DNA from 3 places in the Microcella sp. genome. Region 2 is predicted to be linked to each of the others. Evidence: predicted binding sites of a transcription regulator. Region 2 holds the regulator's gene; each other region holds the start of a gene.
The links. The regulator HrcA, encoded in region 2, represses chaperone genes, less so after heat shock. The targets are predictions, from matches to a motif close to TTNGCACTCGNNNNNNNCGAGTGCNAA.
Positions count from the first base shown of each region.

Region 1: groL (chaperonin GroEL) is a predicted target of HrcA. The motif match lies at 6,034-6,060, and genes of this name have one in related genera.
Region 3: KL788_RS07250 (Hsp20/alpha crystallin family protein) is a predicted target of HrcA. The motif match lies at 4,896-4,922, and genes of this name have one in related genera.

Region 1 covers NZ_JAHHDS010000003.1:1,057,582-1,065,026, reverse strand. Annotated here, with positions in the region: gene KL788_RS06990 (HtaA domain-containing protein) at 1-2,244, shown strand, start outside; gene KL788_RS06985 (heme/hemin ABC transporter substrate-binding protein) at 2,301-3,443, opposite strand; gene KL788_RS06980 (DUF3263 domain-containing protein) at 3,624-3,896, shown strand; gene KL788_RS06975 (LytR C-terminal domain-containing protein) at 3,938-4,519, shown strand; gene KL788_RS06970 (cold-shock protein) at 4,647-4,850, shown strand; gene KL788_RS06965 (DUF3048 domain-containing protein) at 4,948-5,991, shown strand; gene groL (chaperonin GroEL) at 6,102-7,445, shown strand, end outside.
Region 2 covers NZ_JAHHDS010000003.1:339,412-346,856, reverse strand. Annotated here, with positions in the region: gene truB (tRNA pseudouridine(55) synthase TruB) at 1-70, shown strand, start outside; gene KL788_RS03380 (hypothetical protein) at 67-447, shown strand; gene KL788_RS03375 (HAD family hydrolase) at 444-1,112, opposite strand; gene KL788_RS03370 (flavin-containing monooxygenase) at 1,109-2,227, opposite strand; gene hemW (radical SAM family heme chaperone HemW) at 2,398-3,624, shown strand; gene KL788_RS03360 (DUF4870 domain-containing protein) at 3,628-3,999, opposite strand; gene KL788_RS03355 (DUF4870 domain-containing protein) at 4,070-4,465, opposite strand; gene hrcA (heat-inducible transcriptional repressor HrcA) at 4,683-5,702, shown strand; gene dnaJ (molecular chaperone DnaJ) at 5,703-6,806, shown strand; gene KL788_RS03340 (16S rRNA (uracil(1498)-N(3))-methyltransferase) at 6,814-7,445, shown strand, end outside.
Region 3 covers NZ_JAHHDS010000003.1:1,113,673-1,121,117, reverse strand. Annotated here, with positions in the region: gene KL788_RS07275 (MGMT family protein) at 1-45, opposite strand, end outside; gene KL788_RS07270 (GNAT family N-acetyltransferase) at 60-512, opposite strand; gene KL788_RS07265 (NADP-dependent isocitrate dehydrogenase) at 633-1,847, shown strand; gene KL788_RS07260 (hypothetical protein) at 2,105-2,395, shown strand; gene KL788_RS07255 (heavy metal translocating P-type ATPase) at 2,464-4,395, shown strand; gene KL788_RS07250 (Hsp20/alpha crystallin family protein) at 4,392-4,814, opposite strand; gene KL788_RS07245 (ferredoxin--NADP reductase) at 4,970-6,445, opposite strand; gene KL788_RS07240 (FAD:protein FMN transferase) at 6,454-7,389, opposite strand; gene KL788_RS07235 (hypothetical protein) at 7,373-7,445, opposite strand, start outside.

The DNA.
Region 1 (7,445 bases), 720 kb from region 2:
CCGACGGTGTCGGTGTCGAAGACTGATGGTCTGGTCGATGGCGAGACCGTGACGGTGTCGGGGGAGAACTTCTCGCCCGTGGCGCCGTCGACGAACGGCACGCGTCCGCCGCTGGCCGGTCAGTTCGGTGGCGTGTATGTGGTGTTCGGCTCTTATGCCGAGACGTGGAAGCCGAGCGAGGGTGCGACGAGCGCGGCGCGCAAGGCTGCCCCCGCGCAGACCCGTTGGGTCGTGAACCCGGCGAACGTGGCGCAGCTCGGCGGCTCTGCTGCCGGTGCGGTCGCGATCGAGGAGGACGGTTCGTTTGAGGTCGAACTCACAGTCACCGATGACTTCGAGGGAATGCTCGAGAACGGCAACCTCGGCATCTACACCTTCTCGGGCTCGGGTGCGGTGTATGCGCCGTTCGAGACCGAGACCTTCCTGAGGTTCGCAGGGCCGGTCGACTCGACCGTGACGTTGACCGCCGACCCGGCCGCGTTCCTCGTCGGAGCGTCGACGACGCTGAGCGCGATCGTGCAGCCGGCCGTCGAGGGCTCAGTCGAGTTCTTCGATGGCGAGCGCTCGCTCGGTGTCGTGGGGGTCGATCGTGAGACGGGAGTCGCGACGCTCACCTACGCCGACGCCCCGCAGGGCCCACGTTCGCTGCGTGCCGTCTTCACTCCGGCCGACCTCGACGTTGCGACGGGAGCAGAGGGGGCGGTGATCGTGACCGTCAGCGCTCCGATCGTCATGGCTCCGACGAGCTCGGGTTCGCTCCGCTGGGGCGTCAAGCAGTCGTTCCGCACCTACGTGACGGGGCCGATCGCGCAGGGAACGATCGGCGTCGCGGGAGCCGGCAGCGACGGCGCGATCGTGGTCTTCCCGCAGTCGTCGCCTGCCGCCGCGACCGACGTCGTGCAGTACGGCGGTTCGGTGCGTTACCTCGGCCACAACGGCGCGCTCGACGTGACGATCGCCTCGCCGACCGTGCGCCTGGTCTCGAACACGCGCGCAGATCTCGTGGCCACCGTGAACGGCAGCCGTGTGACGCTGGCGACGCTCGCGCTCGCGACGGGTGCGCGGAGCGTGCTGCCCGACGGCGCGGTGCGCTACGCCGGAGTGGCCGCGACCCTGACGGCAGCAGGCGCTCCCGCGTTCAGCTTCGGCGGCACCGCCTTCTACCCGGCTGGCACTGCGCTCGACCCGGTGACCTTCACGATCGGCGCGCCTTCGAGCGCAGGGGGCGGCACCCGCATCGTCGGGGCTTTCACCGGCTCGAGCATCCCGACCGCGCCGCCGGCCACGACGGGCGCTGAGCTCATTGCGGCTGACGCAGGTGCGCTCGAGCCCGGTCAGCGCATCACGCTCACGGCGGCCGGCTTCGCCCCAGGTGAGTCAGACATCGCGGTCGTCGCCTACAGCGACCCGATCGTGCTGAGCGAATCGGTCACCGCCGACGCCGACGGTGTCGCGACCTGGACAGGCACGTTGCCGGCAGACCTCATCGGCGTACACACGCTCACGATGCAGGGCAGCGTCGACCGCGGCATCGTCGTGACGATCCGCGAGCTGGCCCAGTCGGTCTCGCTCACCGGAGCGTGCGTGATTCAGGATGCTCGCCTCCAGTGGGGCTTCAAGGAGGCCTTCCGCGCCTACGTGAGCGGGTCGATCGCCAACGGCGAGTGGCAGGTGTTCGACGGAGCAGAGTATGAGACGCCGAGCTTCGCCTTCGCCGGCGACGGCGCGCTGGATTCGAGCACCGGCGAGGGAGAGCTGGTGTTCTCCGGCGGTATCCGCTTCACCGGGCACGGCGGAATTCTCGACACCTCAGTGTCGAACCCCCGCGTCATCGTGCTCGACGCCGACACCGCCCAGCTCGTGCTCGACGTGGTCGGCACGACGCAAGAGGGTGTCGCGGTCGAGGCCGAGGGCGTCGTGTTCGCCGACCTCGACCTGAGCGCAGCCGCTCGGTCGGCCGACGACGGTCTGCTCACGATCGAGGGTGCACTGGCGACGCTCACCGCGACAGGAGCGGAAGCCTTCGGCACCTACCCGGCCGGCGAGCCGCTCGACCCCGTGACGATCACCGGTTCGCTCGCCGACGACTGCGGCGAGGTCGTCATCGCCGAGCCCGAGGCAGGCGAGGTCGCACCGAGCGAGGGCGGAATTCCGCTCTGGGTGTGGGGCATCATCATCGCCCTGCTACTCGCGGTCATCGCTCTGACGGTCGCGCTCGTGCGACGCCGGGCTGCAGCCGAGTAACGCACGACAGTGAGGAGCGGGTCTGCGTCAGCGGACCCGCCCCTCGTCACGCGCGGCTAGCTGCCGGGCGCGTAGATCGCGCGCGCGAGAGCGTCGAGCACGGCGGGCGTGCGCGGGCCGAAGCTGAGCACCTCGCCGTCGGCCATGTCGACGAAGCGGCGGTTCTCGCCAGCCCGCGTGAGACCCACCGCCGGCTTCTCGGCGATGAGGGCGTCGATGCCACCGACGCTCTCGAGCCCGCCCGTCATCACGAGAATGAGGTCGGGGTTGGCGGCAACGAGGGCCTCGTCAGTCATGGGTCGCAGGCCCTGCCAGCCGATCTCACCCGCGACGTCGATGCCGCCGACGGCCTCGATGAGCTCATCGGCCCCCGACTCTTCGCCGAAGAGGTAGTAGATGCCCGAGGTGCCGCGCAAGTAGAGGAACAGAATGCGCACGCGATCGGCCGGGTCGGCTGGGCGGATCGCCTCAATCTCGGCGACGACAGCGGCGAGTTCCGACTCGAGGCGCTCGGCGAGCAGTTCGCCGGTCTCGGGTGATCCGAGTGCTGCCGCGACCTGGCGGCCGAGCTCGCCGGGTGCGGCGAGCCCCGGCTCAGCATCCACGTAGACGACGGTGATGCCGGCCTCGCGCAGTTGCAGCACCACGTCGGTTGGGCCGACGGTGCCGTCGGTGATGACGAGCGTCGGTCGTAGCGCGAGAACCGCCTCGCTGCTGATCGCGTGGCCGCTACTCGTCACGACCGGCAGGTCGGCTGCCTCGGCGAAGGTCGTCGAGATGTCTCGGCCGATGACCTCATCGCCGAACCCGAGCGCGAAGACTGTCGCGGCGATCGAACCGGCGATGTCGAGCGGCAGAATGCGGCTCGTGTCAGACACCATCACCTCCCGATCGCCCGCGAGGTCGCGCGAGACAACGGTGGTCGGCAGGCTTTGCACCGGCGAGTCGGTGACCGGCACGATCGAGGCGGAGTCGAGCAGTGCGGTTGAGGGGCCGACGTGGTCGCGCGGGTTCTCCAGCACTGCGAGCTCGCTGAGCGGAACGCGCGGCCCCGCACTCGTCGGCTCGATCGCGGGCGGTGCCGACGTCACGGCGCATCCGGCGAGCAGGGCGACCAGGGCGAGGCCCATGGCAGCACTGCGGCCTCGGCGCTGCGACGTGCTCACGATCGGCGTCGAACGACGCGGGGTGAGGGTCATGGGGCTCCGGAGACGCAACGGGTCGGGCAACGGTGGTTAGGCAAGCCTAACCCGCTGGGCTGAACGACGAGTGGGCACAGACTGTGCGCCCACCCGGGTAGAGGGCGCTCGCACCAGCCTGCCGCGCTTGCCGCGAGCCGCCCAGAGTCGAAGGTCCTGGCGCTCTACCCTGGTGCCACGATGGATGCCCGCTCAGACCCCCTCGACGATCGCGCGCAGCGCGTGCTCGAGTTCGAGCGCGACTGGTGGGGGCACAGCGGGGCGAAAGAGCAGAGTATCCGCCGCGAGTTCGGATGGAGCGCGGCCCGCTACTATCAGGTGCTGAACGCCGTGATCGACACCGAGGTCGCCGTGCGCTACGACCCGGTCTTCGTCGGTCGCCTGCGTGCGGTGCGCGACGATCGCGCCCAGCAGCGCCGCACCAGGCGCCCGGGCTTCACGGGCGCCGCCTGAGCGGCCGCCCCCCACCACCCCGCCTGAAAGGCACTGCACCGATGGCCGAGTTCGCACCCGATCGCTTCGACGAGATACCTGCTGAGCTGGGTCGCGTCGGTGCTCACCGCGCCCCCCGTCGTCGCGGCCGTGTGGTGATCGCCATCGCGTGGGCCGCGCTCGCGAGCGGGGTGCTCGTCGTGGCAGGTCTGTGGGGCCTCTCGCTCATCACTGATCGAGTCACCTTCGAGATTCCTGGCTTCGACACCGCCGAGCCGATGCCGACCCCGACCGAGTCGGCCTCGCCAACCCCGCCGAGCGTCGAGCCGATCACCGACCCCGCACTCGCCGAACTGCCGGCGGGGTTCACGATCACGATTCTCAACGGTGCGGGGGTCGACGGTCTGGGCGCCACAGCACGTGATCTGCTCACGGCACCCGGGTGGCCGGTCGGCACCGTCACCTCAGCCGGTCAAGACGACCTCACCGAGACCGTCGTGTTCTACTCCGACCCGGCGCTCGAGGGGGTCGCGCTCGGCATGGCCGTGCTACTCGGCACGGGCGACATCGAGCTCTCTGACGCGTTCCCCGGCGCCCCCATCACGATCACACTCGGCGCCGATTTCGCCGAGCTCGCGCCCTAGCGGCAGCGCGTGATTTCGACGCCGTTACGCGCGCGTAACGACTGCTCGACGGTGCGCTCCGCGGCCTGGTGAGCCGCCGATCGCGCGGGTATTCTCGCGGCATTCCCGCGACACGAGGAGCTTCACCATGCCCACAGGAACCGTCAAGTGGTTCAACGCCGAGAAAGGCTTCGGCTTCATTACGCTCGAGGGCGGCGACGGCGACGTCTTCGTGCACTACAGCTCGATCGACATGCCCGGCTACAAGGTGCTCGACGAGGGCCAGGTCGTGACGTTCGAGATCGGCACGGGCACCAAGGGGCCGCAAGCCGAGGGCGTGCGGGTCGCCTGAGCGGGCATCCGCGGCTCTCCTGCCCCGACGGATGCTCGCTGCGGCGCACCGTCGCCGCAGCGCCGCACGGCTCAGGCCGCGCACTAGAGTGACCCTCATGAGCAGGCGACTGCGTCGTGGTGCGGCGCTCTCTTCAGGAGGGCTGCTGCTCGCGTTGCTCGTCGCCTGCACCGCTGAGGCACCGATGCCGACGCCCACGCCGACACCCTCGTTCGTGTCGAGCTACGAAGCACCGCCGCCCTTCGACCTCGCGCCACTCACGGGCGAAGTCGTGCCCGTCGACTCGGCCATCGCTCCGGCCTTCGCCGCCAAGATCGACAACCACCCCGACGCCCGCCCGCAGGTGGGGCTCGATCGCGCTGACGTCGTGTGGGAGATTCTCGTCGAGGGCGGGCTCACTCGTTACATCGCCGTCTGGCAGTCCGACATTCCCGATGAGATCGGGCCGATCCGGTCGGTGCGGCCCGTCGACCCCTCCATCGTGGCACCGCAGGGCGGCATCATCGCGTACTCGGGAGGCCAGTACCGCTTCGTCGTTGCGATGCAACAGGCACCCGTCTACAACGCGATCCACGGGCAGCGCGACACGGAGGATTTCATGTTCCGCGGCGACAACGCTCCGGCGCCGCACAACGTGATCGTGCGCGCTTCGCAGCTCGCTGCCTCGCAGAGCGCTCTGCCTGCACCGCCGCAGCAGTTCCCGTTCTCCGAGAGCCTGGCGGCCGCGACGGCGACGAAAGAGGGCACGGCGACGACGCGCATCGACCTCAGGTTCGGCAGCGCGTCGACTCCGGCGTGGGTCTGGAGCGCCGACACGCAGACGTTCATCCGGTATATGACGGGCGGCTCGCCCGACCGCGCTGCAGGGGGCGCGCAGCTCAGTGCGGTCAATGTCGTGTCACTGCGGGTACCGGTGCAAGTGATCCAGAGCATCCCGACCGTCGACCTCATCGGCCGAGGCGAGGCCTGGGTCTCGACCGGCGGCGCGACCGTCGCGGCCACCTGGTCGAAGTCATCGCTGACCGATCAGATCCGCATTGTCGATGCGAACGGGGTCGCCGTTCGACTGGCGCCCGGCAACACCTGGGTCGAGCTCGTGCCGCTCGCCGGCTCCGTCTCGTTCACGCGCCCCGCTTCGTAGTCGCTCTGGCTTGCACTCGCCCCCAGCGAGTGCCAGAATCAGTTAGCACTCACGCTCTGTGAGTGCCAAGAGCTACCGTACGTTCAGCGTCCGGGAGGGACGAGAGACACATGGCTAAGATCATCGCTTTTGACGAAGAGGCCCGTCGCGGCCTCGAGCGCGGCCTCAACATTCTGGCCGACGCCGTGAAGGTGACGCTGGGACCCCGGGGTCGCAACGTCGTCCTCGAGAAGAAGTGGGGCGCCCCCACGATCACCAACGACGGCGTCTCCATCGCCAAAGAGATCGAGCTCGACGACCCGTTCGAGAAGATCGGCGCGGAGCTCGTCAAAGAGGTCGCTAAGAAGACTGACGACGTCGCCGGCGACGGCACGACTACGTCGGTCGTTCTCGCTCAGGCGCTCGTGCGCGAAGGCCTGCGCAACGTCGCGGCCGGCGCCGACCCCATCAGCCTCAAGCGCGGTATCGAGAAGGCCACCCAGGCCGTCTCTGACCAGCTGCTGAAGAACGCCAAAGAGGTCGAGACCAAAGAAGAGATCGCCGCGACCGCGAGCATCTCTGCCGCCGACCCCGAGATCGGCGCGCTCATCGCCGAGGCCATCGACAAGGTGGGCAAAGAGGGCGTCGTCACCGTCGAAGAGTCGAACACCTTCGGTACCGAGCTCGAGCTCACCGAGGGCATGCGCTTCGACAAGGGCTACTTGTCGGCATACTTCGTCACCGACCCCGAGCGTCAGGAAGCGGTCTTCGAAGACCCGTACGTCTTGATCGTCAACGGCAAGATCTCGGCAATCAAAGACCTGCTGCCGGTCGTCGACAAGGTGATCCAGAGCGGCAAGCAGCTGCTCATCATCGCCGAAGACGTCGAGGGCGAGGCCCTGGCCACGCTCGTCGTCAACAAGATTCGCGGCATCTTCAAGTCGGTCGCCGTCAAGGCCCCCGGCTTCGGCGACCGCCGCAAGGCCATGCTGCAGGACATCGCGATTCTCACCGGTGGCCAGGTCATCAGCGAAGAGGTCGGTCTCAAGCTTGAGAACGCGACGCTCGATCTGCTCGGTCGCGCACGCAAGGTCGTCATCACCAAGGACGAGACCACGATTGTTGAAGGTGCCGGCGACGCCGACGCCATCGCGGGTCGCGTGAAGCAGATTCGCTCGGAGATCGAGAACACCGACTCGGACTACGACCGCGAGAAGCTGCAGGAGCGCCTCGCCAAGCTCGCTGGCGGCGTCGCCGTCATCAAGGCGGGCGCGGCCACCGAGGTTGAGCTCAAAGAGCGCAAGCACCGCATCGAAGACGCCGTGCGCAACGCCAAGGCGGCCGTCGAAGAGGGCATCGTCGCCGGTGGTGGCGTCGCGCTGATTCAGGCCGGCAAGATGGCGTTCGAGTCGAAGGCGCTCACCGACCTCGTCGGTGACGAGGCCACCGGCGCGAACATCGTCAAGGTCGCTATC
Region 2 (7,445 bases):
CGTGCGTGAGGGCCGCGGTCGTACGCTGGTCGGGTTCCCGAACGACAGCGCCCAGGAGGCAGCACCGTGATCGAGTGGTTCACCACGATCGCCATCATCGTCAGCGTCGTCGCCGGCGTCGCCGCCCTCGTGCTCGGCGGCATCGGCCGCAAACCCGACGACTACAGCGTGCTGCCCACCGCCGCCGTGGCGCTCGTGCTCATCGTGCAGATCGTCATCGGCCTCGTCGCGCCGTTCGTCGGCAACGAGCCGACGGGCGACCTCGTCGAGTGGTGGATCTACCTCGTCGTCGCCCTCGTGCTGCAGGTTGCCGCGATCGCCTGGGCGCTCGTCGACCGCTCGCGCTGGGCGACCGTGGTCATGGGTGTCGCGAGCCTCGCCGTCGCCGTCATGGTGTTCCGCATGAACCAGATCTGGTTCGTGCAAGGGGTCGCGCTCGTCAGCTAGAGCGGCTCGATCGCTGCGAGCACCTCATCGAGCGACTGGGCGAGATCGGCGACGACGAGCACCGCGCCCGTCTCACGCAGGTCGTCGACGGTAAAGACGCCCGTCGCGACGCCGATGAAGGGCATGCCCGCGGCGGCCGCGGCCTCGTCGTCGCGCGGGGTGTCGCCGATGATCACGAGGGTCTCGCCGGGCAGCGCCTCGCGCGCCGCGCGGGTGATCTCGCTGCGGTCGCGGGCCGTCGAGCCGAAAAACGAACGCTCCCAGTCGAACCACTCGGGCCCGAGCCCGGCGCCCTCGAGCTTCACGCGAGCGCGCACGAGCGAGTTGCCCGTCAGCAGCGCGTTGTGCCAGCCGCGCGCGGCGACGGCGCGCAGAGCATCCGTCACGCCCGGTGCCGTCTCGCGGGCGTCGCCGCTGCGGTGCCGCTCGATCGAGAGCTCGTCGAGCGTCGCCCGCGCGCGCTCGTGCCACTCGTCGCCGAAGCCGAAGTGGGCGAGGATCTCGCTGAGGATGAGCCCGTCGGGCTTGCCGTGCGTGCGCGGCAGCGGCGGGTGCAGCTCGCGGCCCACGGTGCGCTCGATCGCCGTGTGGTAGAGCTCGCCGCCGCCCGTGTAGCTGTTGAGCAGCAGGGTTCCGTCGACGTCCCAGAGGATGGTGGTGGTCACGGTTCCATGCTGTCAGAGGCAGCGCTGCGCAACAGACCGAGGTGCCGCTCGAGCGGCGCGAGAAGGTCGGCCGAGTCGGCGGCGATGCCATGGATGATCGACGAATCGAGTCGACGCTGCCACGGGAGCCCGAGCCAGTAGAGGCCGTCGACGGGTGAGACGCCGCCCTCGTGCAGCGGCCCGCCGTGCTCCGTGAGCGCACCCTCGACCTGCATGAACGGGTAGTGCGTGCGAAAGCCCGTCGCCCAGAGCACCGCATCGACTTCGTGTCGGGTGCCGTCGGCGAGCACGAGCGAGCGCTCGTGAGCATCCACCACGCGGCTCGTGAGCAGACGCAGTCGACCCGATCGCACGGCGCGCTTCGCCTCGGTGCCCAGGATTCCGTCACCGCGCGAATGAATGTACTCGCTGATGCGGCTGTCGGCCGGCGAGCTCAAGATGCCCAGCAGTTTCAGGGGCCAGTAGACCGTAAGGCCGAGGATTCGCTCGGGAATGAACCAGGGCTGCTGCGGCGCGATCATCGTGACGTCGCGTGCGCGGTCGCTGTCGGCGAGCTCGACGGCGAGCTGCGCGGCGGAGTTGCCGCCGCCGACGACGGCGATGCGGCCGTGCGGCAGGTCGTCGGCGCAGGTGTACGCGCTGGAGTGCAGCTGCGCCACGCTCAGCTCGAGCTTGGCGCCGACGCGGGGAATGCGCGGGTACTGGAACGGACCCGTCGCGATGACGACGGCGCGAGCCCGCACGGTGCCGCGCGTCGTCTCGGCGACGAATTCGTCGCCCGCGCGGGTGATGGCGATGACCCGAGTCTCGCGCACGACCGGCAGCGCGAACTCGGCGGCGTAGTGCTCGAGGTAGTCGGCCATCTGCTCGCGCGTCGGGTAATAGCCCGTCGACGACGGCAGCGGCAGCCCCGGCAGCGCCGCAAACCGGCGCGGAGTGAACAGCACGAGGCTGCGCCAACGAGCACGCCACACGTCGCCCGTGCGAGCGCGATCATCGACGATCACGAAGGGCACCCCGGCCTCGCGCAGCCGGTACCCCATGCCGAGGCCGGCTTGCCCGCCGCCCACGACGAGCACCTCGATGCGGTCGGGTAGCTCTGCCTTCTGGTTCATCGTCTCCACTCTGAGTCTTCGGTGCCGAGCTCGACGCCGCCTGGGGCGATCTCCACAATTCAGGAGTTCGGGATGCTCCCACGCCGCGACACGCCCGGCAGAGCATCCGCAGCCCGCGTCGGCGAGCCCGACTCCTGAATTGTGGAGGGCGAGGCTGGGAGGATGGGGGCGTGCCCAGCGCCCTACCCCTCGCCGACCCGGCGCCCGACGACGGGATGCTGCCGCCGAGCGTGCTCGCGGGCGCCGAGCAGCGCGACCTCGGGGTGTACCTGCACGTGCCGTTCTGCCGCGTGCGCTGCGGCTACTGCGACTTCAACACCTACACGGCCGACGAGGTGCGCGGCGTCAGGCAGAGCGACTTCGCCGACCAGGCGATCGCCGAGGTCGAGCTCGCCGCGCGCGTGCTGCACGAGATCGGCCTGTCGCCGCGCCCGGCCCGCACGGTCTTCTTCGGAGGCGGGACTCCGACGCTGCTGCCGACGAGCGATCTCGCGCGCATGCTCGACGCGGTGCGCAAGCACATGGGCATCGCCGAGGGGGCCGAGATCACGACCGAGGCGAACCCCGACTCGATCGACGAGGCGGGCCTCGAGCGGCTCGCCGCCGCGGGCTTCACGCGCGTGAGCGTCGGCATGCAGTCGGTCGTGCCGCACGTGCTCGCGGTGCTCGAGCGCACGCACGACCCCGAAAACGTGCCGCGCGTCGTCGCGGCCGCAAAGGCCGCCGGGCTCGCCGTGAGCCTCGACCTCATCTACGGCACGCCGGGTGAGACCGAGGCCGACTGGCAGCACAGCCTCGATGCGGCGCTCGCGGCCGAGCCCGACCACGTGAGTGCCTACGCGCTCATCGTCGAGCCCGGCACGAAGCTCGCCCGCCAGATTGCGCACGGTCAGGTGCCGCCTGTCGACGACGACCTGCATGCGCTGTTCTACGAGGTGCTCGACGCGCGGCTGAGAGACGCGGGCTACGACTGGTACGAAGTGAGCAACTGGTCACGCACCCCCGACCATCGCTCGCGCCACAACCGCGCCTACTGGACCGGGCAGGACTGGTGGGGCGTCGGCCCCGGCGCGCACAGCCACATCGGCGGCGTGCGCTGGTGGAACGTCAAGCATCCTGCCGCCTATGCCGACCGACTCGCGCACGGGCTGAGCCCAGCCGCGGGCCGCGAGACCCTCGACGACGAGTCGCGCCGCACCGAACGCGTGCTGCTCGAGGTGCGCCTGCGCGAGGGCCTGTCGACGGATGCTCTCACCCCGCTCGGCCGCCGAGCAGTCGCCGGCCTCATCGCGGATGAGCTCGTCGAGCCGGGGCCCGCGCTGCGCGGCACGATCGTGCTCACGCTGCGCGGGCGCCTGCTCGCCGACGGCGTCGTGCGCCGTCTGCTGCCCGACTGACGGCTACTTGATGAACGGGATCGTCAGCGGGTAGAGGTAGGCCTCGCCGCGATTGGCCGCGATCGCCGCGATGATCGAGAGCACGATGATGACGATGCTCACGGCGATGATGATGAAGATGCCGATGATGAGCCACGAGGTGATCGCGCCGATCGCGGCCGCGATGATCATCGTCAGCTGAAAGTTGAGCGCGGTGGCGGTGTGCCCGCGTACGAAGGGCCCCCGGTTGCCGAGCACGAGGAACCCGATGAGGGCCGGGATGAAGCCGAAGAAGATGCCGCCCACGTGCACGAGCGTCGCCCACAGCTTTTCGTCGGCAGGGCTCATGGGCTGCGGAGTGGCGGCGTACGGGTTGGTAGGAGGTTGATCGGTCATGCGGCCATTAAACACCCGAGGGGCCCGGCCGTGTCGGCCGAGCCCCTCGAATGTGCTCCTGGTGAAACGACTACTTGACGAGTCGGATCGAGACCGGGTAGCGGTACGCGTTGCCGTCCTTCGACTTCACGAAGCCGAGAATCGAGAAGATCACCGCGCCGATCCAGACGAGCGGGGTCAGCAGGCCGAGCAGCGCACCGAGGCCGAAGGTGACGGCGCCGATGATCCAGCTGAGCACGTTGACCGCGATGTACGCGATGATGACGGTGATCTGGAAGTTCAGGGCCTCTTTCGACTCCCCGCGCGTGAACGCGCCGCGGTCCTTGAACACCAGGAAGATGATCAGGGCGGGCAGAATGCCCAGGATTCCGCCGAGGTGGGCGAACGACGCCCACTGGCGGTCTTCGGCCTCGCTCAGAGGAGCAGCCGGAGCCGGGCTGGCGGGGGGAGGGGTCTGGTCAGTCATAGGTGCTGCCTTTCGATGATCCTTGTGCGGACTGGGTTTCCCGGGGTGGAGCACGTGTGCATGACGCGCCGACTCAGAGCAGAGACCACCCTCATCGGCGAGAGCACGCGGCAAACCTAGCGCGCGCGACACCGCCAGGCAAGGACCGGGTCACAGTGTGGCGGGGTAGAATTAGCAGTCCGGAAGACTGAGTGCCAAGCGACGGAGGGAGTCGACGATGGTCTCTGATCGCGCTCTGCACGTGCTGCGGGCCATCGTGCACGACTACGTGGCCTCGCGCGAGCCGGTCGGCTCGAAGGCGATCGTCGACCGCCACCAGTTCGGCGTCTCGGCAGCGACCATCCGCAACGACATGGCCCTGCTCGAAGAAGAAGAGCTCATCGCGGCGCCACACACCTCGTCGGGGCGCGTGCCGACCGACAAGGGCTACCGGGTGTTCGTCGACCAGTTCGCCGACCTGAAGCCGTTGAGCGCTGCGCAGCGCCAGGCCATTCAGCAGTTCCTCGACCAGTCGGTCGATCTCGACGACGTCTTCGCGCGCACCGTGCGGCTGCTCTCGCATCTCACGAACCAGGTCGCGCTCGTGCAGTACCCCACGCTCGGCAATGCCCGCGTGCAGCACATCGAGCTCGTGCCGATGAGCGCGACGCGCCTCATGACGGTCTTCATCACCGACGGCGGCCGGGTCGATCAGCGCATCATCGAGCTGCCGATCGAGGCCGACGAGGTGTTCGTGGGCGAGTTGCGGGCCAAGCTCAACGCGACGCTGGCCGGCCGCGCTCTGGCCGACGTGACCGACGTCGCCGCATCCCTCAGCGAGCAATTCGCTCCCGACCGTCGCCCCACCGTCTCGGTCATCGGCGAGGCGCTGCTGGGGCACGTGGATGCGCATCGCTCTGACCGCCTCGTCATGGCGGGGGCGGCGAACCTCGTGCGCACCGAGGGCGATTTCGTCGGCAGTGTGTACCCGGTGCTCGAAGCACTCGAAGAGCAAGTGACGCTGCTGAAGCTGTTCAGCGAGATGCAGGTCGACGAGAAGGGTGTCTCGGCGCGCATCGGCCGCGAGAACGATGAGGCGCTCAAAGAGACTGCGGTCGTGACGAGCGCGTACCGCATGGGCGGCGACAGCTCGGCAAAGCTCGGCGTGCTCGGGCCGACCCGCATGGATTACTCGAACAACATGGCAGCAGTGCGCGCCGTAGCCCGCTACGTCTCGCGCCTGCTCGGTGAGGAATAAGTGGCAGACCATTACGAGGTGCTGGGGCTCGACCGCCAGGCCAGTGCCGACGAGATCAAGAAGGCCTACCGCCGACTCGCTCGAGAGTTGCATCCCGACGTCAACCCGAGCAGCGACGCGGCCGAGCGGTTCAAGCAGGTGACGCACGCCTACGACGTGTTGAGCGACCCGCAGCAGCGGCAACAGTACGACCTGGGGGGTTCGGGCGGCTTCGGGGGAGCATCCGGATTCGGGGGCTTCGGCGACATCTTCGAGACCTTCTTCGGCGGTGGCCAGCAGCAGCGCGGCCCGCGTAGCCGTCGCGAGCGGGGTCAAGACGCCCTGCTGAGGGTCGAGGTCGAGCTCGACGAGATCATCTTCGGCACCAACCGTCAGATCGAGGTCGACACGGCGATTCTGTGCTCGACGTGCGAGGGTTCGTGCTGCTCGCCCGGCACCTCGCCGCAGACCTGCGACATCTGCCGCGGCTCGGGTCAGATCCAGCGCACCGTGCGCAGCCTGCTCGGCAACGTCATGACCTCGAGCCCGTGCGGCACGTGCCGCGGCTACGGCACGGTGATCCCCAGCCCGTGCCCGACCTGCGCCGGCCAGGGCCGCGTGCGTGCGCGACGAGCGATCCCCGTCGATATTCCGGCAGGCGTCGACACGGGCGTGCGCATCCAGCTGCCCGGTCAGGGCGAGGTCGGCCCTGCGGGCGGCCCGAACGGCGACCTCTACCTCGAGATCAAGGTCGCAACCCACGAGACCTTCAGCCGCAGCGGCGACGACCTGCTCGCCACCGTCGAGGTGCAAATGGCCGACGCCATTCTCGGCACGACCGTCACGCTGCCCGCGCTCGACGGCGACGTACCCGTCGAGATCAAGCCGGGCACGCAGAGCGCCGAGATCATCACGATCAAAGAGCGGGGCATCACCCGCTTGCGCGGCTCGGGTCGCGGCGACCTCAAGATCGGCGTGCAGGTCGTGACTCCGGTGCGGCTTAACAACAAAGAGACCGAGCTCATCAGGCAGTTCGCCTCGAGTCGCCGACCCGTGCCTCCGCAGTTCGCGACCTTCCAGCAGGGCATCTTCTCGAAGCTGCGCGACCGCTTTCTGAACCTCTAGTCGCGAGATGGCGCACTTCTACCTCGACGACTCGCTCGCATCGCAACTGAGCGAGGCGGGTCGCGAGGTCGGCGCGATCGTGCGGCTACGGGGGGCGGATGCTCGGCACGCCGCCGCCGTCTCGCGCGTGCGCCCCGGCGAACGCCTGCGGCTCGGCGACGGCGCGGGCCTCGTCGTGCTCGGCACGGTGTCGAGTGCGGAATCGACCGAGGTCGCCCTCGAGGTCGAGCACGTCGAGCGCACGCCCCGGCCTGCGACGCGCATCCACCTCGTGCAAGCGCTCGCCAAGGGCGATCGCGACGAACTCGCCGTGCAGGCCGCGACCGAGCTCGGAGTCGACGTCGTCGTGCCCTGGCAGGCCGCGCGCAGCATCTCGCGGTGGGATGCCGCGAAGGCGGTCAAGGGTCGTGAGCGCTGGACGACGATCGCGCGCGAGGCCAGCAAGCAGTCGCTGCGCCCGTGGCTGCCCGAGGTCGAGGCTGTTGCCGCGACGAAGCAGCTCGTCGACCGGCTGCCGCAGGCGACGATGCTCGTACTCGACCCTGAGGGTGACGTCGCGCTCACCGAGCTCGGCGCCGCAGCGCTGGGTGTCGACGACATTGTGCTCGTCGTCGGCCCCGAGGGTGGCATCGCGCCCGA
Region 3 (7,445 bases), 770 kb from region 2:
CGGCGGCGGGGCCGAGTGGTCAGACGGTTGGCGCACGGAGGGCATACCGAAGGCGCCTCTCAGACGTCGAGAGCACCGATCTTCTCGCCAAATTCGGTCTCGCCGGTCTCGACGAAGCCGATGCGCCGGAAGAACTCGCCGGGCCCTTCTTCGCCCGGCTCCCAGATGACGGTGACAGTGCTGAATCCGCGGGCGCGCGCCTCGTCGGCGAGTGCGTGCACGGCGAACTTGCCCACGCCGCGGCCCTGCGAGCTGGCGTCGACGTTGATGCGCCAGATGCAGCTGCGAAACTCTTCGCGCGGGTGCTCGGAGTCGAAATTGCCCCGCACGAAGCCCACGACATCGTCGCCGTCGAGCACGACGCGCGCCCACGTCGTCGTCGGATTCACATAGGCATCGGCCTCGGCGTACGACACCGGCGTGACGAATTGCTCTTGCCCCGGGCGCAGAGTGAGCCCGTTCGCCGCGACGATCGTCTTGGCCGACAGCTCTTCTAGTCTCAAGTCACCCATGCCCCCAGGGTAGACGCAACCACCGAGAGCGGGCACGTCTATATATCTCGATGTCGAGACATCGGCCCGAAACGCTAGGCTGAAAGACGACACTGCAGCAACCGAGGCAAGGAGCACTACGTGGAGAAGATCAAGGTCGACGGCACGGTCGTCGAACTCGACGGCGACGAGATGACGCGCATCATCTGGCAGTTCATCAAAGACCGCCTGATTCACCCCTACCTCGATCTGACGCTCGAGTACTACGACCTCGGCATCGAGCACCGCGACGCCACCGACGACCAGGTGACGATCGACGCGGCGCACGCCATCATCAAGCACGGTGTCGGCGTCAAGTGCGCCACGATCACCCCCGACGAGGCTCGCGTTGAAGAGTTCGGCCTCAAGAAAATGTGGAAGAGCCCGAACGGCACCATTCGCAACATCATCGGCGGCGTCATCTTCCGCGAGCCCATCGTGATCTCGAACATTCCGCGCCTCGTGCCCGGCTGGAACAAGCCCATCATCATCGGCCGCCACGCTTTCGGCGACCAGTACCGCGCCACCGACTTCCGCTTCGAGGGCCAGGGCACACTCACGGTCGAGTTCACGCCCGAAGACGGCTCCGAGCCGATGAAGTTCGAGGTCTACCAGTCGCCCGGCAGCGGTGTGGCCCAGGTGCAGTACAACCTCGACGAGTCGATTCGCGACTTCGCGCGCGCCTCGCTCAACTACGGCTTGGCCCGTAACTACCCCGTGTACCTCTCCACGAAGAACACGATCCTCAAGGCCTACGACGGCCGCTTCAAGGATCTGTTTGAAGAGGTGTTCGAGGCCGAGTTCAAGGCGCAGTTCGAGGCCGCCGGCATCACCTACGAGCACCGCCTCATCGACGACATGGTCGCGTCGGCCATGAAGTGGGAGGGCGGCTACGTCTGGGCCTGCAAGAACTACGACGGCGACGTGCAGAGCGACACTGTGGCGCAGGGCTTCGGCTCGCTCGGCCTCATGACGAGCGTGCTCACGAGCCCCGACGGCCAGGTCGTCGAGGCCGAGGCCGCTCACGGTACGGTCACGCGCCACTACCGCATGCACCAGCAGGGTAAGCCGACGTCGACGAACCCGATCGCTTCGATCTTCGCGTGGACCCGCGGCCTCATGCACCGCGGCAAGCTCGACGGCAACCAGGCGCTCATCACCTTCGCCGAGACCCTCGAAGACGTCGTGATCACGACGGTCGAGAGCGGCAAGATGACGAAAGACCTCGCGATTCTCATCAGCCCCGAGCAGTCGTACCTGACGACGGAAGACTTCTTGGCTGCGCTCGACGAGAACCTGCAGTCGCGACTGGCCTGACACCAGAGACTCAGTGAGTGGATGCCCGGGGCTGCGTGCCTCGGGCATCCGTCGTCTCGGGGCGGTTGCGAAAATATACCCCCGGGGGTATTCTGAGGGCACGCGTCGATCGACGCCCTCATCGTCGGAAGGAACTCCCATGTGCTCACCCGCCCGTTGCGCCTCGTGCGGCAAGATCACCTGGACCGGTTGCGGCCAGCACATCGAGCAGGCGCTCGACGGCGTCGCGCAGGCCGATCGCTGCAGCTGCTGACCTCGTGACCGATCGCGCCGAGCGCATCGCCGCCGCACGTGCGGCCGCCTTCGATGCGCTCGCCGCGGCGACGGGCGATGCTTCGCTGTGCACACTGTCGCGAGAGCGGCTGCCTGCCGCGAAATACCACGAAGGCGCCGTCGCAGCACTGGGTGATGCGCAGCGGGCGGAGCGAGCCGAGTTGCCGATTCCTGACGCGCACACCTGGGGTTCGCAGTGGGCGCGTCATATCGAGCACGATGCCTCGTGGAAGGCATATGTGGTCGGCGGGCGCGAGGCACTCGCCGCCCTGTAGCGCGCACACGGCACGATCGAGGCCGTCTGGCACTGGCGGTTGCCCCTGAATCGCGCTAGACCGGGCCTGTGACGCGAATCAGTTCGGCAGTGCGCCGCTTTCCGCTTGTTGCCGTGACCGTGGTCATCGGCGCGACAGCTGGCGCACTCGCCCTCTCGGGGTTCGAGCCTGCCGCGCGCTGGCTCGTCTCGCTCTACGCACTGGGCATTGCGGCCATGGAAGCCGTCAGCATGGTGCGTGGGCTGCTTGCGAAGCAGTTCGGCCTCGACATTCTCGCCGTCACGGCCATCGTGAGCACGGTCGTGGTGGGGGAGTACTGGGCGAGCCTGATCATCGTGTTCATGCTCGCCGGTGGCGAGGCCCTCGAGGTGGCCGCCGCGGGTCGTGCGCAGCGCGAGTTGCGGGCGCTGCTCGATCGGGTGCCGCAGCAGGCGCATCGCATCGAAGACGACGGCTCGGTGGCCGACATTGCCGTCGATCTGGTGCGCGTCGGCGACCGGCTGCTCGTTCGGCCCGCCGAGATTCTGCCCGTCGACGGCGAGCTGGCCAGCGGCCTGGGCAGCCTCGATGAGTCGTCGCTCACCGGTGAGAGCCTGCCGGTCGACAAAGAGGTCGGCGATGCGGTGCTGAGCGGTTCGGTCAACGGCCCGGCCGCCATCGAGATCGTGGCGACTGCCGTCGCTGCTGATTCGCAATACCAGCGCATCGTCGAGCTCGTGCGCGAGGCCTCCTCCAGCAAGGCGCCCCTCGTGCGGCTCGCCGACCGCTACGCCCTGCCGTTCACCGGCGTCTCGCTCGCGATCGCGGGAGTCGCCTGGGCGGTGAGCGGTGACCCGGTGAGGTTCGCCGAGGTGCTCGTCGTCGCCACGCCCTGCCCGTTGCTCATCGCCGCCCCCGTCGCGTTCATGGGCGGCATGAGCAGCGCCGCGAAGCGCGGCATCGTGATGAAGAGCGCGGCCTCGCTCGAGAAGCTCGCTCGCGTGCGCACGGTGGCCTTCGACAAGACCGGCACCCTCACCCAAGGGCGCCCTGCCGTCGTCGGCGTGCACCCTCGGCCCGGCTTCGACGAGCGCGAGCTGCTGCACCTCATGGGCTCGGCCGAGCAGTACTCGTCGCACGTGCTCGCCGCGTCGATCCAGCAAGCCGCGCTCGATCGCGCCGGCGCCCTCAGCCCGTCGACCGACGCGCGTGAGGTGGCGACCTTCGGAGTCGAGGCGACCGTCGACGGTCGCCGCGTGCGGGTCGGCAAGCCCGCGTTCGTCGCCGAGCACGCTGCCGACCTCCAGGTGCACACCGCCGAGAGCGGCGCCGCTGTTGTCTATGCGGCGGTCGACGGCCGCTTCGCCGGTGTCATCGTGCTGCGGGATGCCGTGCGCGACGATGCCGCCGACACTCTCGTCGCCCTGCGCGCGCTCGGAGCCGAGCGCATCCTCATGGTCACCGGTGATGTCGCTGCCACCGCCGGGCCGATCGCCGAGAGCCTCGGCATCACCGAGCTGCACAGCGAATGCCTGCCCGATGACAAATTGCGGATCATCCGCGAGGCGCAGCTGCGCCCGGTCGTCATGGTCGGCGATGGAGTCAACGACGCCCCGGTGCTCGCCGTCAGCGACGTCGGCATCGCCATGGGCGCCAAGGGCTCGACGGCGGCGAGCGAGTCGGCCGACGTCGTGATCCTGCTCGACGACATCGCCCGCGTCGCCCGCGCCGTGGCGATCGGTCACCGCACGGTGCGCATCGCGTTGCAGAGCATCTGGCTCGGCATCATCATCTCGATCGGCCTCATGCTCGTCGCCGCGGCGGGACTGCTGCCCGCCGTCGTCGGCGCCACCCTGCAGGAGGCGGTCGACCTCGTCGCCATTCTCGGGGCGCTGCGCGCGGTGCGGGCAGGGGTGGCGCCCGTGCCGGGGCTGGATGCGCCGCCCACGGCCGCACGAACGCCAACGGGCCCCGAACCCGAGGGTTCGAGGCCCGCGCGGCGCGCGTCGAGGTCGAGCTAGGCCGAGACCTCCTGGCGCTCGTTCGAGGTCGCGACTTCGATCTTGCGCGGCTTGGCCTTCTCGAGCACCGGGATCATGACGCTCAGCACGCCGTTCTCGTAGTGCGCCGAGATCTGCTCGGTGTCGATGTCTTTGCCCAGCGTGAGCTGTCGCAGGAAGGTTCCGGCGGCGCGCTCCCGCGCGAGCCACTGCACGCCGTCGAGCGAGCGCGGCGTGCGCTCGGCGCGGATCGTGAGCAGCTGGCCGTCGACGTCGACGTCGACCGAACCGGGGTCGATGCCCGGCAGGTCGGCGGTCAGCACGTAGTGGTCGGCGTCGCGGTAGAGATCCATCGGCATCACGCGCGGGCTCTCGCGGCGGTCGAGCAGGTTCGCGGCGACGCGGTCGAGCTCGCGGAACGGGTCGAAGATCATGCTCATCGTGTCGTTCTCCTTCACGTCGCCCGCCGAGGCGGGCCGAGGTTTCGAGAGTTGAGCCGGGGTGACTCAACTACGACGATATTAGCACTCGACACATGAGAGTGCCAGAGGTTCGCGCAGGGCGAAAGACCTGGTGAGACCTCGTTCTGGGTTGTTCAGTACCCGGCGAAGTAGTCGGTCTGCACGCGCTTCGCACCTGCGCGGCGCAGTGCTGAACGTGCGGCGGCGACGACCGAGGGAGGGCCGGAGACGTAGGCACGGCGCGACGCGAGGTCGGGCACGGCCTCGCGCAGAGCATCCGTCGTCAGCTCGTCGCGCGTGAGCGTGACAAGGCGCGCACCCGCAGCCTCGATCGTGTCGCGGTAGAGCACCTCGTCGGGGTTCGACGGCACCACGACCACGACGATGTCGCGTTGCTCGCCGCGCGCGACGAGACTCGCGAGCTGACTCGCGAAGGGTGTCACGCCGATGCCGCCCGCGAGCAGCAGCAGTGGGATGCTCGCATCGCGCGGCAGCACGAAGTCGCCGGCGATCTGGGTGGCGGCGATGCGAGTGCCGGGCTCGAGACTCGCGAGCGCGGCCTTGAACGAGCTGCCGCCCTCGGGAGTGCGGATGCCAATGGCCAGACGCGGCTCGCTCTCCGCGACCGCGCGCTCGGGTGCCGAGGCGATCGAGAAGGTGCGGCGCAGACCCCGGATGTCGGCCTTGTGAGGCAGATGCAGCTCGAGATACTGCCCGGCGTCGAATCGCACGGGGCGCGAGGGCTCGAAGAGCCACTCGGTGGCAGCGGGCGACAGGGGCCTCTGCTCGAGCACGCGCACCGAGAACCCGCTGCGGCGCGAGGCCGCGAACGCGACGATGTTGCCGACGACGAGCGCGAGCTCGGGCGAGGTGTAGATCGGTCCGAACCCGAAGGGCACCGAGAAGGCGACCGCGACGACCGCGGCGGTGAGCCAGCGCTGCCAGTCGCGAGGCGGCAGGGTCTGCGGCTCGCTGAGCATGAACCCCGCGAGAAACACGACGGGGAACAGCTGCAGCACCGTAGCGACAGCGCCCAGTGGTGCGGTGCCCGTCAGCACCAGCCGTGCGCCGATGATGACGATCGTGAGGGCGATGAACACGAGCCCCACATCGAGTCGTCGAGTCCGGTCGAGCAAAAGCAGAGCACCAACGGCGACGGCGGGCAGCAGGGCAGGCGTCGCGATCCACCAGAACCCGACGCCCTGGCCGAGGTAGTAGCCGATAATGCCCGCGATGAGCACGCCCGTCGCCGCGGGGTTCAGCAGGTGCCGGCCGCGCCACACGATGAGGTACTTCGAGAGCGCTGCGAGCACCGCGGCGCCGGCGGCGGCGATGAGCCCCGTGGTCGTGAGGCTCGGCTGCACGATGCAGGTGATGATGAGCGCCGTGATCACGCTCGACTCGCGGTGCGGCACGACCCGGGCGAGGCGGGCGGCGACCTCGTTGGCACCGAGGGTCGCGACGAGCACGACGCCGAGCGTGCCGAGAATCGCGTAGGGGTCGGGTCCGATCGCTCCGAGAAACGCGAACAGCACGGCCTGCACAAGCACGATCGCGAGGGTGATCGTCGCCAGGCGGTACATGCTCACGCGGCCGGTCAGTGCATCCACTCGTGCCCTCATGCGAACAGCTCCCCTCGAAAGCCGGCGCTCGCCTCGAGGCCGGTGTGCGTGCTCAGTCGAACCCACTCGAACGCGAACGCCTCGCAGAGACGCGCCGGTTCGACGAAAAACAGTGCTGTCGCGAGACCGTCGGCGAGCAACGCGCTGTCGGCGACGACCCACGTGGCGACGACGCCGTCGGCCACCGGTCGCCCCGTGACGGCGTCGACGATGTGGTGCAGGCCCTCGCCCCACGCGCGCCGATTGATCGCCGAGCCGCACAGCGCGGCATCGGTCACCTCGGCGACACCGACCGCCTTCGTCGGGTCGGCCGGGTGCTCGAGTGCGATGCGGATGCTGCGCTCGCCCCGCACGCGCACGTCACCGCTCGCATCGACGAGCGTCTCGGTCACGCCGCGGGCCGCGAGCAGGTCGCCGATGAGGTCGACGAGGTAGCCCTTGCCGGCAGCGCCCACGTCGAGCTGCACGGGGGCCACAGTGTCGAGCACGAGGCCGTCTGCCGTCTTCCGCAGCGCGATCGAGTCTGCCCAGCTGGGGGCGGGCAGGGCGTCGCCCGCGGGGCTGAGGCGGTACGCGGCGTCGTAGCCGAGCCGCTCGAGTGAGGCACCGACGAGGGGGCTCACGCGGGCATCCGTCATCGCGTGCAACTGCTCGTAGAGCGCGAACAGGGGTGCGGCGTCGGCGGGCAGGCGCCATGACCCCGGCGCGCGGGCGATGCGCGACACGAGCGAGTCGTCGCGAAAACGCGACCAGTCGAGGTCGAACTGCTCGATGCGCGCCATCACAGCTTCGAGGTCGTCGTGCGCGAGCGGAGCGCCGAGCGAGCTCGTCGGGGTTTCCGCTGTACCGACCCCGATGCGCCAGGGCACGCCGATCGCGTTGAAGTTGCTCGGCTCGACGGTGCTCGGTCGGGCCTCAGCCCTCGACGGCATCCGCCTTGATGGCGTTGAGTGCCTCGCGGAATCCGTTGCTCGTGAGCGACGAGCCG